DNA from 3 places in the Peribacillus sp. NPDC055009 genome. Region 3 is predicted to be linked to each of the others. Evidence: riboswitches for the same ligand, from Rfam matches in the RefSeq annotation. Region 3 holds a riboswitch; each other region holds the start of a gene.
What was found. Region 3 has a riboswitch for cobalamin ahead of ACWF5P_RS06135 (helical backbone metal receptor). Riboswitches for the same ligand answer to the same signal wherever they lie in the genome.
Positions count from the first base shown of each region.

Region 1: linked by a shared signal. The riboswitch ahead of metE (5-methyltetrahydropteroyltriglutamate--homocysteine S-methyltransferase) and the one ahead of ACWF5P_RS06135 (helical backbone metal receptor) in region 3 are both predicted to bind cobalamin.
Region 2: linked by a shared signal. The riboswitch ahead of ACWF5P_RS17680 ((2Fe-2S) ferredoxin domain-containing protein) and the one ahead of ACWF5P_RS06135 (helical backbone metal receptor) in region 3 are both predicted to bind cobalamin.

Region 1 is NZ_JBSGVZ010000036.1:12,158-16,448, forward strand. Features, by position in the region: gene metE (5-methyltetrahydropteroyltriglutamate--homocysteine S-methyltransferase) at 1-2,152, opposite strand, end outside; cobalamin riboswitch at 2,299-2,491, opposite strand; gene ACWF5P_RS26690 (potassium channel family protein) at 2,736-3,155, shown strand; gene bcp (thioredoxin-dependent thiol peroxidase) at 3,218-3,688, shown strand; gene ACWF5P_RS26700 (aminopeptidase) at 3,700-4,291, shown strand, end outside.
Region 2 is NZ_JBSGVZ010000012.1:12,508-16,798, forward strand. Features, by position in the region: gene cbiQ (cobalt ECF transporter T component CbiQ) at 1-345, opposite strand, end outside; gene ACWF5P_RS17665 (energy-coupling factor ABC transporter substrate-binding protein) at 332-643, opposite strand; gene ACWF5P_RS17670 (energy-coupling factor ABC transporter permease) at 645-1,388, opposite strand; gene ACWF5P_RS17675 (hypothetical protein) at 1,423-1,581, opposite strand; cobalamin riboswitch at 1,565-1,760, opposite strand; cobalamin riboswitch at 1,962-2,151, shown strand; gene ACWF5P_RS17680 ((2Fe-2S) ferredoxin domain-containing protein) at 2,304-2,672, shown strand; gene cobJ (precorrin-3B C(17)-methyltransferase) at 2,687-4,291, shown strand, end outside.
Region 3 is NZ_JBSGVZ010000002.1:477,744-482,034, forward strand. Features, by position in the region: gene ACWF5P_RS06130 (FecCD family ABC transporter permease) at 1-777, opposite strand, end outside; gene ACWF5P_RS06135 (helical backbone metal receptor) at 740-1,711, opposite strand; cobalamin riboswitch at 1,869-2,043, opposite strand; gene ACWF5P_RS06140 (polysaccharide deacetylase family protein) at 2,130-2,978, opposite strand; tRNA gene ACWF5P_RS06145 (tRNA-Arg) at 3,206-3,279, shown strand; partial or broken gene ACWF5P_RS06150 (acyltransferase family protein) at 3,457-4,291, opposite strand, start outside.

The DNA.
Region 1 (4,291 bases), on a different contig from region 3:
CACGTTCGATCATATCGACCATTTCTTCCACTGCCGGCACACGCGGGCTGTGAATGTCATACACACCTAGACCAATACCTTTTTCATATGTTTTTTCCTCGAATGCGGAAGCAAGCTCCCCATGACTGCGGGATGTTTCGATGGAAATTACATCGGCGTCGAGGGAGGAGATGACATCCATGAAACTGTTGAAGTCGCAATAGCACATATGCGTATGAATTTGGGTTGTATCCTCCACGCTTGATGTCGATATCAAGAACGAATTCACAGCCCAGTTCAAATATTCGTCGCGATCGCTTTTTTTCAATGGCAGACCTTCTCTAAGTGCAGGCTCATCGACCTGAATCATTTTGATTCCAGCGGATTCCAATGCAATGACTTCTTTTTCCAAAGCGAGTGCCAGCTGATAGCATACATTCTCCCTGGAAATATCATCACGGACAAATGACCAGTTCAAAATCGTAACAGGACCTGTAAGCATTCCCTTTACCGTCTTCTTCGTCAGTGATTGTGCGTATACACTTTTCCTGACTGTCATCGGTTCGATGAAATGGATGTCGCCGTAGATGACTGGCGGTTTCACACAGCGGGATCCATAGGATTGTACCCACCCCTTTTCTAAAAAGACGAATCCACCTAACTTATGGCCGAAGTATTCAACCATATCCGTTCGTTCGAATTCCCCATGAACAAGGACATCCAAACCGATTTCTTCTTGGATTTCGATCCACCTGCCGATTTCTTCGTTAACGAATGTTTCATATTGCGAAGCGGTCCATTCTCCTCTTTTGAATTTCCCGCGTGCTTGTTTAACATCAAATGTCTGCGGAAAGCTGCCGATCGTAGTCGAAGGAAGAAAAGGCAATTTGAAAAATGCCTGTTGTTTTTGGTAACGCTCTTTAAATGGAAGCTGACGGCCGGCGGTCCTGGTTTTAACCTTTTCGACATTGGATTTTACAGTTCCGTGATTCCGGGCATTTGAACTTGCTAACGTTTGAAGCGTGAATTTATTTGCATCGACTTTCTCGGCGATTGCTTCAAAGCCTTGATTATTCCCTTTGACCAAGAGTGTGATTTCCTCGAGTTTCTCATCAGCGAAAGCAAGGGCCTCTTTCACTTCGTTTGATAGGGCGGTTTCATTACGAACGGTCACCGGGACATGAAGCAAGGAACAAGAGGGCTGAAGCCAGATTCGGTCTTCGGCTACCATTGTCTTAAGAGTCTCGATCAATTGGATTTTTTTCGATAAATCAGAAAGCCAAATGTTTTTTCCGTCAATCAAACCTGCAGCAAGCACTTTGTCCTTCGGAAAGCCGAATGCTTCCAGGTTGCTTAGATTCCTCCCTTTGTCATGTACAAAATCAAGACCGATTCCTTGGACTTGTAATTCGATGACTTCCTGGTAATGTTCCACGGCATCAAAGTATGTTTGTAGCATGATGTTCAGGTTTGGTGCTGCTTCATTCAGTTTTTCATAGAGGTAAGTAACAGTTTGCATATCTTCTTTGGAAATCGATGAAACAAGTGAAGGTTCGTCCATTTGAACCCACTTCACGCCTTCTTGCTCCAACTCCCGGAGGATTTGCGTGTATAGGGGAAGCAGGCTCAGGATGATGCCAGGGATATCTTGTTTTTTGAAGCCTTTGGAAAGGGAGATGAAAGTATAAGGACCGATCAACACGGGCTTTGTTTCAATTCCTAGCTTTTCCTTGGCTTCCCGATATGCTGCAAGTGGTTTATTTTCCGTTAACGTCAGCTGTGGCACCTTTAATTCAGGGACAATATAGTGATAGTTCGTATTGAACCATTTCGTCATTTCGGAAGCGACTTCATCATTGTTTCCGCGAGCCATTGAATAATAAACGGAAAGGGGAACGCTTCCGCTTTCATAGGCTGAATAACGTTCAGGAACAAGACCGAACATTACGGACATATCGAGCATTTGATCATAGAAAGTGAAGTCGTTGACAGGAATGATATCAATGCCTCGTTTCTTCTGTTTTTGTAAGTTGCCTAAACGGATGGCTTTTAGTTGTGCCGTAAATTCTGCTTCATCGATTTTACCGGACCAGTAAGCTTCCAATGTACGTTTCCATTCACGATCTTCCCCGATTCGAGGGTAACCCAAACTACTGCTTTTCAATATTCCCATCCTCCTATATTCATTTAATTGAGCAATAAAAAAAGCATTCCTAACCGTCAAAAGAGATGGTTAGAAATGCTTAAAATAAAGAGGCATGCAAAATGCCCCTTACAATTATAAGGTCCCTAACACCTCCCTATCTCCCGTAGGTTAAAACAGTGTTGTCGAAATAGGCAGGTCTCCTGACTTAGGGATTAACATTAGCGGCGGGCCTTCCCGATCCGTTGATCAGTGGCATATTGGATGGCGCTAACACTCCCATTACAGTGGCGGGACCGTCCCGGAATTACACCGGACTTCCCTTTTAATCCTAATTAAAAACTAGGAACCTATTTCCACATATGAAATTTGACAAAACCTGCCTTGATAACTGTTTGCAGGTTAAAAATTTATAAAATAAAAACTATTATAAAAATTTAGACAATCTTAACATATCCGACCAAAAGGGTCAACATGGAAAAACGATTCAGGAAAAGTATCCGGTTATAAGGTGTGTGGGTGATAAGGATGAGGTCTGTTCCTAAAAAAGAATATATTGTTTGGACAGGGAGTATGTATAGAGGAAGTGGCGTTTTGAAATGGGGCGTGGGGGATGACTTTCTACATCTTGATTGCAGGAATCATTTTTTGCATGGTGATGAGCATTCGTACGTTATTTCTTGTCGAGTCGGGAGGAAAGAAGTTTTCTCTGGAGGATATGCTGTGGCTTGGCAATTTATATGCGACGATATTAGTTGGATTTGCACTGATTTATTTATTATACGAACTTCAGAATCATTCGGTGATTCTTGATATGGGCAATCGATTGGATGGCACTTTCTATGAACAGTTGAAGACTTCTTTTTATTTTAGTGCGATGACGATGTTTTCTGTAGGGTATGGAGATATAGCCCCGATTGGAATGGGCAGGATGATAGCTACGATTCAGGCTTTCATCGGTTATACACTGCCGGCAGCGTTCGTGATCCGGACGGTGATCGATTTGGAGCACAAAGATAGGAAGGATAAATGAAAGTTGTGTTTCTTTCGATTATTGGGTACTCTTACCATAATGAAAGAAATGGAGGGTTCAATATGACTGTTAAAATTGGAGAAAAAGCACCTGATTTCAAGCTCCCTGCAAACAATGGTGAAATGGTGTCCCTATCGGATTTTAAGGGGAAATATATTGTTTTATATTTTTATCCAAAAGACATGACGCCAGGTTGCACGACGGAGGCCTGTGATTTCCGGGACCATAATGAGCAATTTGAGGAATTGAACGCGGTCATCATTGGAATCAGCCCAGACCCAGCTGCACGTCATGAAAAATTCATCGAAAAACATGGATTGCCTTTTCTGCTGCTGGCTGATGAAAATCATGAAGCGGCTGAATCATTTGATGTGTGGCAATTGAAAAAGAACTTCGGCAAGGAGTATATGGGCATTGAACGTTCAACTTTCCTGATTGATAAGGCTGGTATGGTAGTCAAAGAATGGCGTAAAGTAAAGGTCAAAGGCCATGTCGAAGAAGCTCTTCAAACTCTTCGCGACCTCGAAAAATAAGGGACAGGCAGATGAAGGATGAGCGAATAACGAAGCTTGCAGCCAGGCTGATTCATCATTCGATACAATTACAGCCAAAAGAGAGAATCCTCATACGGGGGAATATCAATACGAAACCATTATTGAAAGAGCTGATTGATGAAATATACAGAGTGGGTGCTTATCCATATGTAGAACTCGAAGACGATGAAATAAGCCGCCACCTGTTACAAGGGAATGTAAAGGAACAACTTGACACCTCTTCGCAATGGGCCTTGAAGAAATATAAGGATATCGATGCGGTAATCATCATCACCGGGGAAGAAAACGATGTGGAAATGACCGATGTTCCCATCGAGAGGCACCGTCTTCAGGGGGAGGCTATGAATTCCCCCACTCTTTTCTATGTAAACAACCGACGTTGGGTCTTGCTTAATTATCCCACCAACGCATCAGCGCAAAAAGCCGGCATGACCTTCGACAGGTACGAAGATTTTCTTTTGAATGTATGCAACATGGATTACGGGAAAATGGAGACGGCCTTGAAACCTTTAAAACAATTGATGGAACGAACTGACATAGTCAGGATCGTTTCGCCAGGAACAGATTTGACCTTTTCCATCA
Region 2 (4,291 bases), on a different contig from region 3:
TGTACCGACGCTGTCATCGCTGATGAATATTTGCCAGTTCCCGACCTTCCAGGACCACCATATATTCGATATCGAAGTAAATTCGCTTGTGAAAGAAAAAAGGATGGTAATTGTTCCAGATAGTATAAAAAATCCTGGCAATAGAAGTAATTTCAGATAATAGGAAAGCGGGATTTTTGCCGCAAAAATGATTAAAGCGCTCATCACCGTAAAAGTGATGAGCGAAACGGTCATATCCCTTACCGTTAACGAAAACAGCAAAAGGGAAAGTGCAAAAACCATCTTTTCCAACGGATGAACATCCTTTAGCCCATTGAAATAGGCATATTTATCAATGAGTAACATGCTTCGATTTTTCTGTCAATTCTTGTTTGGTTTGCTTATTCCTTTGTCTCATCACGCCAATGAAGTATCCAATGAAACCGGCTCCGATTGCAGCTTGAAGCGCAAATAATAAGCTTTCGGTTTCTGCACCTGGCGGCTCCCATATACTGTTGAACCATGGCTTGTATTCCGGATGGATCTTAGTGATGGCTTCCTCAGCTTCGCCGTCGGCACCGCCAAATTCCGTTCCTTGTTGGGTGATTAACGGTATGGTTGCAAGAATGACAACCAGGAAAAGCAGCAGTAGACTTTTTTTCATATTAACGGGCCTCCTTAGAAAAAACTCGCAGCAATTTCAATTCACCTAGATTGTATTTTTTCAAGAAATTCATTACGACGACTGTCAATAACCCCTCACTGATTGCCAAGGGAATTTGGGTCAGGGCAAAAATACCTGCAAATTTACTGAAAGAGGCCATGAATCCTCCTACCTCGGAAGGAAAAGCAAGAGCAAGTTGAACGGAAGTGACCACATAGGTTCCTAAATCTCCAAAAGCAGCTGCCAAGAAAACGGCAAGTGAAAAAGACCACCCCAATTTAGTTGCGCCCTTGAAGACAAAGTAAGCAATGAACGGTCCGCAAACGGCCATGGAAAATGCATTGGCCCCTAATGTCGTCAATCCTCCGTGAGCCAGTAAAACAGCTTGAAATAACAGAACGATGGAGCCAACGACACTCATGGCCAATGGTCCGAATAATATGGAACCCAAACCAACTCCGGTAGGGTGTGAAGAACTTCCCGTAACGGAAGGAATCTTTAGGGCCGATAAAATAAATACAAATGCGCCCGATAGGCCAAGTATCATTTTTGTTTCTGGATTTTCCCTAACTTTGGACCTAATGGACCGGTAACCTAAGATTAAAAATGGAAACGTCACGGCCCACCAGAATATAGCCCATTCAATGGGTAAAAAGCCCTCCATGATATGCATGGCCATTGCCCGGTTCGGGATAAAAAGCAATAAGATGACAAAATAAATAATTTTCCAATTGGTTCTTTTCATTCTTTCTCCTTTCAATACTTTTAAATTTTTCTGATCAATCTTGAGAAGAAAAGCGGCGCCCAACATAAAAAGCACTTCTCTCAAAGGAAAGAAGTGCGTAATGAACAGGAATTTTGCAGCATGAAGCAATCATGGGCCATTCTGCCTGATCCGCACGCCCATCCTCGTAGGCTGAAACAGTTTCACGTTTCATGGCAGGTCTCCTGGCTTTGGTTCATCATCCCATTACATCCTTCCCATCTCATTTGACAGTGGATTAAAGTTAAAGTAATAGGACTTCCCTTTACAGTGGCGGGACCGCTCCGGATTTTCACCGGCTTCCCTTTTAAGTTGAATTCCGAGAAATTCAACACCATAAAACTTATGTAATTATTTTGAAAATTCTCGTATAGTGTACCATAAAGAAATAATTTCAGCTACACTATCTTTTTTTTCGGGACGGATTTTGTTGCAAGGAAAGGATTTTAACTGGTTTTACACTATTAAACTTTTCTAAACAGTCGGAATAAACTATTGAATTTTGATAAAGTTGTTATATGATAGATTAAGTTAGTTAGAAATGTATAATAAAACCAAATATTTCATTTTAAAAGTGCCCTTGTGTGAATAAGCAAGGGATAATAGGGAAATCGGTGAAAATCCGATGCAGCCCCCGCTACTGTAAACGCTGATGAAATTGTCGATAGCCACTGGCATGATGCCGGGAAGGGACAAAGTAAAATGAAGCGTAAGCCAGGAAACCTGCTTTTAAAATTGCATGATACTTTTCGGAGGGAAAGGTAGAAGGACTATGACGATTTTGGAAGGATTTGGCATGTTTGCCTTTGGCTTCTCATTCATATAGTTTTTTTAAAACCTTGACTCTAATGTTAAGGTTTTTTATTTTGCCTTTTCCCTGAACTCAGGAGGAAGAAGATGACTACTTGGAACTTGATGGGTACAAATACGCATCTGTTGATTTGTAATGGGAGCAGCTGCATGAAAAAGGGCGGGGAAGAAGTAACCCAAGCGATTCGCGATGAAATTACTTCAAAGGGACTTGATTTGAAAATCCATACAACCAGGACACGCTGTAACGGAAGATGTAAGGATGCCTGCGTTGTGATTGCCTATCCCCAAGGAAACTGGTATCGAGTGGAAACGCCTGAATTCGGTCGGCAGATCGTCAGTAATATCGATGATGGTGAATTTGTTCCACAGATGATCTATCAATTCAATGATGGGGAAATGACCCCTAATCCAGATTTTCCTGCTCATACGGGTATTTCAAAGAACAAAGCGTAAAAGGAGATGTCTTAATGAGTACAAACGGTAAATTATTCGTCGTGGGTTTTGGGCCCGGGAATTTTGAACACATTACCAAACGTGCCGTCGAAGCCCTTCAAGAAAGTGACTACATCATTGGTTATAAAACTTATGTTGAACTCATTCAGGGACTGCTTACAGATCAAACGATCATTAGTACGGGGATGACTGAAGAAGTATCACGTGCACAGGAAGCAGTGAAACAAGCGGAGCTGGGAAAGAAAGTGGCGGTGATTTCCAGTGGGGATGCCGGAGTTTACGGGATGGCAGGGTTGGTTTATGAAGTATTGATTGAGAAAGGCTGGAAAGAAGAAACTGGAGTGGGCATTGAAGTCATTCCTGGCATTTCTGCAATCAACTCATGTGCGTCTTTACTCGGGGCACCAGTCATGCACGATTCGTGTACGATCAGCCTCAGTGATCATTTAACTCCTTGGGAACTGATCGCTAAAAGGGTTGAAGCAGCTGCAATGGCAGACTTTGTCATTGCACTTTATAATCCGCGCAGCGGCAGGCGGACCCGGCAAATTGTTGAAACACAGAAAATTCTCCTTCGCTACCGCTCGCCGGATACACCTGTCGGGTTGGTGAAAAGTGCTTATCGCGATAGGCAGGATATTGTCATAACCAATTTGCAGGATATGTTGAATCACGATATTGGAATGTTGACCACCGTCATTATCGGTAATTCATCCACCTTTTTATATGATGACAAAATCATCACACCAAGAGGCTATCAGAGAAAATATACTTTGAATTCGGAAAAGCAAACATTGAAGCCGCATCAGCGACTGCAAAAAGAAGCGGAACCGTGGGCATTAGATCAAGAGACCTTAACCGAGTCCGCTGGAGGAGTTGGATTACTTACAAAAGCACCAGAAAAGAAGCCAGCTTCCTTTGAAATGGCAATGGAGGCCCTGTCAAGAGTCAAGGGTCAAACCGTTAAGCAATCCATTCAGCCGATTGTTCAGCAAAAAATGGAGTCGGTATTCGAACTTGCCGTTAGTCCAGGTGTGGCGAATAAACAATTCACTCCCAAACAAATGATGACACTTGCGGAAGTTGTTGGGGAAAAGGGAACGATGGAATACACGCCAAATCATAAAATCGTCTTAAAGATTCCGACAACGGATCCGGAAGTCATAACGGGGAAATTGCAATCAGCAAACTTTCTTTTGTCGCCGATTGGAGATGTACTGACATTAAAAGCCTGTGATTTCTGTGATGGTGAAAAAGCGGAATCCATTCCTTATGCGGACGAAATACACCGGGTGCTTGGCGGAATGAAAATGCCCAAGGAACTGAACATCGGTTTTAATGGGTGTGGGATGGCTTGTTATAGTGCTGTGATGGATGATATCGGGATTGTCTTCCGAAAAGGGAAGTTCGACTTATTTCTTGGAGCTAAACCGGTTGGAAGAACAGCCCATCCGGGTCAGCCGGTGGCGGAAGGCATTGAACCGGAACAGCTTGTTGAACTGATTACGGACATTGTCGGGGAGTATAAGCAAAATGCCCATCCAAATGAGCGGCTTTTTAAATACTTCAAACGTTCGAAAAAGATACAGAATTTTTCTTATCAGGACATCGCTCCCAAA
Region 3 (4,291 bases):
CAAGATCCACATTTTCCGCCGCTTAACATTCACACCTAAGTGTTTTGCCCGGTCTTCCCCGAAAGTCATCGCATTCAATTCGCTTGTATTCATGATCAAGATCAACGAACCAATGATAAAAAACGGCAAAATGATTGCAATATAATTCCATCCGCGCATTGAAACGCTTCCCATCAGCCAGCCGATGATTTGTCTTAATTCATCACCCGTCAGCGCAATCATCAATGAAATGAAGGCACTTAAAAACGAACTGAAAATGATTCCCGTTAAAATGATCGTTTCCACTTTCATCGATCGATCCATTTTTTTTGCAAAAGTCAATACGCAGAGCATCGTGAGCACTGAGCATAAAATGCTCAATGCCGGAAGAGTGTATAAACCGATGAACGGCAGTGATATATTCAAGAATATTGTCAATACGGCGCCGACCGATGCTCCTGATGAAATACCTAATGTGTAAGGATCAGCGAGCGGGTTCCGGAGCAGCCCCTGAAATGCCGCACCCGCAATCGCCAGCGATGCCCCGACCAACCCCGCAAGCAACACACGCGGCAAGCGGATGTTCATCACGATATTCGTCAGCATCACATCCGGATCAGCGGAAATCGGCAAATGAAAGATCTCCTTGCCGATTATTTGTAAAAGTACGGGAATCGGTACTGACACCGAACCAAAGGAAATGCCTACCGTCATTGCGAATAACAAAATTAAAAACGCAATCAAATAGGCAAACGTCCATTTAGTTGTTAAATTGGTTCGGATAGACTGATTTGGCAAGTTCCTCTACTCCCTCTATCAAGCGTGGACCGGAACGGGTCACCAAGTCAGAATGGACATCAAAGACTTGGCCATTCTTAACAGCATTTACGTCTTGCCATCCTTTTCGGCCCTTCACTTCATTTGCTGAATCTTTCGTATAATAACCATAAGTTGTAATGATGACATCAGGATTTGCAGCAATCATCGACTCTTCATCAATCTTTGCCCAACCGTCCAAGTCAGCAGCAGCATTATCCGCTGAAATAATAGTAAGCATCTCATTCATGAAAGTATTTTTTCCCGGTGTGTATATTTCCGGTGAAGGCGAAACTTCCACTAAAACGGTCTTCCTATCCTCTTCCTTTACGGATTTGGCCTTTTCCTCGATATCCTTAAGCTTCGTTTTCATATCCGCAACGATTTCGTTTGCCTTGTCATGTTCACCCGTTGCCTGTCCAATCATTTCAATAGACTCATAGACTTGGTCAAAGCTTTGTGCATCATTGACTACGAGGACATCTATTCCAGCATCCTTAAGCTGCTGTAAACCCTCATTCGAATTATGGGCACTTGATGCATGGGCAAGAACAAGGTCAGGCTTCATGGAGACAATCAGCTCCGTGTTCATTTCCATTCCGCCAACTTTTTCAATTTCTTTCGTTTCTTCCGGGTAATTATCATTATCGGAAACACCAATGACCTTTTTACCCAACCCAAGTGCAAAGACCACTTCCGTATTACTTGGTATTAACGAAACGATTTTCTTCGGTTTTTCTTCTATCGTTACTTTTTCCCCAGTTGCATCTTTAATCGTAATCGGGAAAGCTTCGTGTTGAGCATGTTTCGTTTGCTGCTTTTCTTTTCCTTCATCAGTAGCTCCACTGCAGCCGACCATCATGCCTGCAGTAAGCAACATCAACAATATCAGACCAAAAATTTTCTTCATTTTCATTCCCCACAATCTTTTTATTTAATTTCTTTCACCCAATAATCCCGGAAGATGCCCCAAAACAAAAAGCACCTCCCGTTAAACGGAAGGTGCTTGTATGGCAACAATATCATTACGGACTTCTTAGGGTCTGCCACACACCTTCCCATCCGCGTAGGTTACAGGTGTACGAATTTTGGCAGGTCTCCTGGCTCATGGTCATCGTCAACGGCACCTTCCCATATTTCATACAGTGGTACACAGCCGTCAGCTCCCATATACAGTGGCGGGACCGCGCTGGCATTTCACCAGCTTCCCTTTTAAGTCATTACGACACCAAATCGTTCATATGTATATAATTTTCATTGCCTTCATTATACACCATGTAAGAATCGATTATTATATGATTTTTCTGAACAGGTTCGAAATGACCCTTCCACACTCAATGATTTGAAGCATTTTCAATCAACGAAGCAAACCCATCGACTGATAAACCGGGTGAAATCCGAACTCGATGCAAGGCATGCATCCCTTGTTCCCTTGAAGCTCCCCCAGGTTCGGTAGTGACTGCCATCTTGTATCCGGCTTCATCTGACAGCCTGAGAGTCTCTTCGTTATACCGGCCAACCGGGTAGGAAAGCACTGTCGTGTCCTGGTCGAGAATACGGTCGAATAGCTTCTTAGACTGGACCATTTCAGCTTCTTGCTGCTCTGCCGTCATGCGGTTCAGCTCCAAATGGTTGATAGTATGGCTTTCGATCGAAATCCCATTCCTGCTCATCTCCATCATTTGATTTTCAGTCAGGTGATGACCTTTATCAATGGACTTCCCGATCATGAAGACAGTTGCTTTCATATCATTTTCTTTTAATATCGGGAAAGCCTCCGTGAAGTTATCTGTATAGCCATCATCAAAAGTAAGCCAGACACACTTCTCACTTGGCATCCGATTCTCGGTTAAAACGAGGAATGCCTCTTCAGGAGATAATGTATAGTAGCCATTCTCCCGAAGCCAAGCCATCTGTGACCGGAATTCCTCACTTGGAACCCGAAGGCGATTACCTTCAGAAATGCTGTGATACATCAAGATTGGAAGCTGGACGGCGGGCTCGGCCGTTATCCAGTCTCCCGTATCGATCTGGCCCTCCAATTCCTGCCCTGCCCCATTATCCGCCGCTTCGACCACTTCGATGTCATCTTCCGCAATCGGTGCAGCTGTCTTTGTGCCTATACCTTCTAAAATCTCTTGTGAGCATGCAGGTAAAATCAAAATCCCCAGCAATGCAACCATCCTTAACACTCTATATTTCCCCACTATCATTCTCCTAATTTTTTATAGTAAAATAGTACCAGAAAACTAGTGATTAATAAAGTATTCCATTAAATGAAAAAAGGGAAAGACGAGAGCTTAGTGACCTGTTAAGCATTTATGAGGATTTTTTTTCATAAGTATGTGCTATTAGCTTGAAAAGTTTGCCTATAAGAAATATAATAAATAAGTCGTCGACTTTTTTATATGTCCCAGTAGCTCAGCAGGATAGAGCGACAGCCTCCTAAGCTGTAGGTCGTAGGTTCGATTCCTATCTGGGACGCTAACTAAAAACCCTGTTACAATGCGGTTCTTCCGCGTAGTAACAGGGTTTTTTTCTGTGATTTATGGGGCGGTTAAACAAGTTCATAAAAAAAATCCGAGCCCTGTAAAACACAGAACTCAGATTTTTTATATACAGATAACCAATAGACCCAAACAAAACTCCCTTTAGCTATACTTACTTTCTATCTAAGCCTATCTCGTTGATTTTTTCATCAAAAATAGGTCCGAAACTTTCAGAATAAGTATTCGTTAAATGCCTATTGTCCCGGTAAATTATAACATTACCAATAATGGGCTGAAATTTACCGTTCACTTTAAAGTAATCTGTTAAGTCAATTTTATGCAATGATTTATTCTCTTTTTCAAATTGTCTCCAAAAGCTTTCGTCTTTCTGATTATCTACTGAATTCATTTTTTTTGTTGTTTCATCTATTCCATGTGTTTCTAATGATTCCAGTACATTAAAACTATATCTTGGATCATCACGAACCGCTAACACTTCAATACCATATTCATCTTTAACATACTGCAGCTGATCAACCATTTGTTGTTGTATTTTATTATTAGGTGAATCAGAAGCTGTGGCGTGAGAAATGACAAGATCTACATCTGAATCCTTTAGATAATCGAGAACATTATTGACCCAGATACCTTTCAAATCATCATCCGCATAACCTGTTGAAAAACGTGTACCTGAACGAGTCATATTCAATACACGATAATTATCATCTTTTGTTGCTTCTAAAATGGCACCTAACCAATGCTCTGAATGGGAACTGCCGATCAGGGCAATTGTAGCATCGTAATTTTCAGTTTCGCCATATTCCCCAATTTTCAAGTCACTTTCCTTCAACCCTTGGTTACTGCCGTCCAAATGCGATTGTGGTAAATCATCAAAGACTTCAGAATATGATGGAATTGGTTCCTGATCAGGTATATCATCAGGGTTTTTTACAGCTAACGCTCCTGGATAATTTTTATCGTTTATATTATTTTCCAGCCTATTTTTA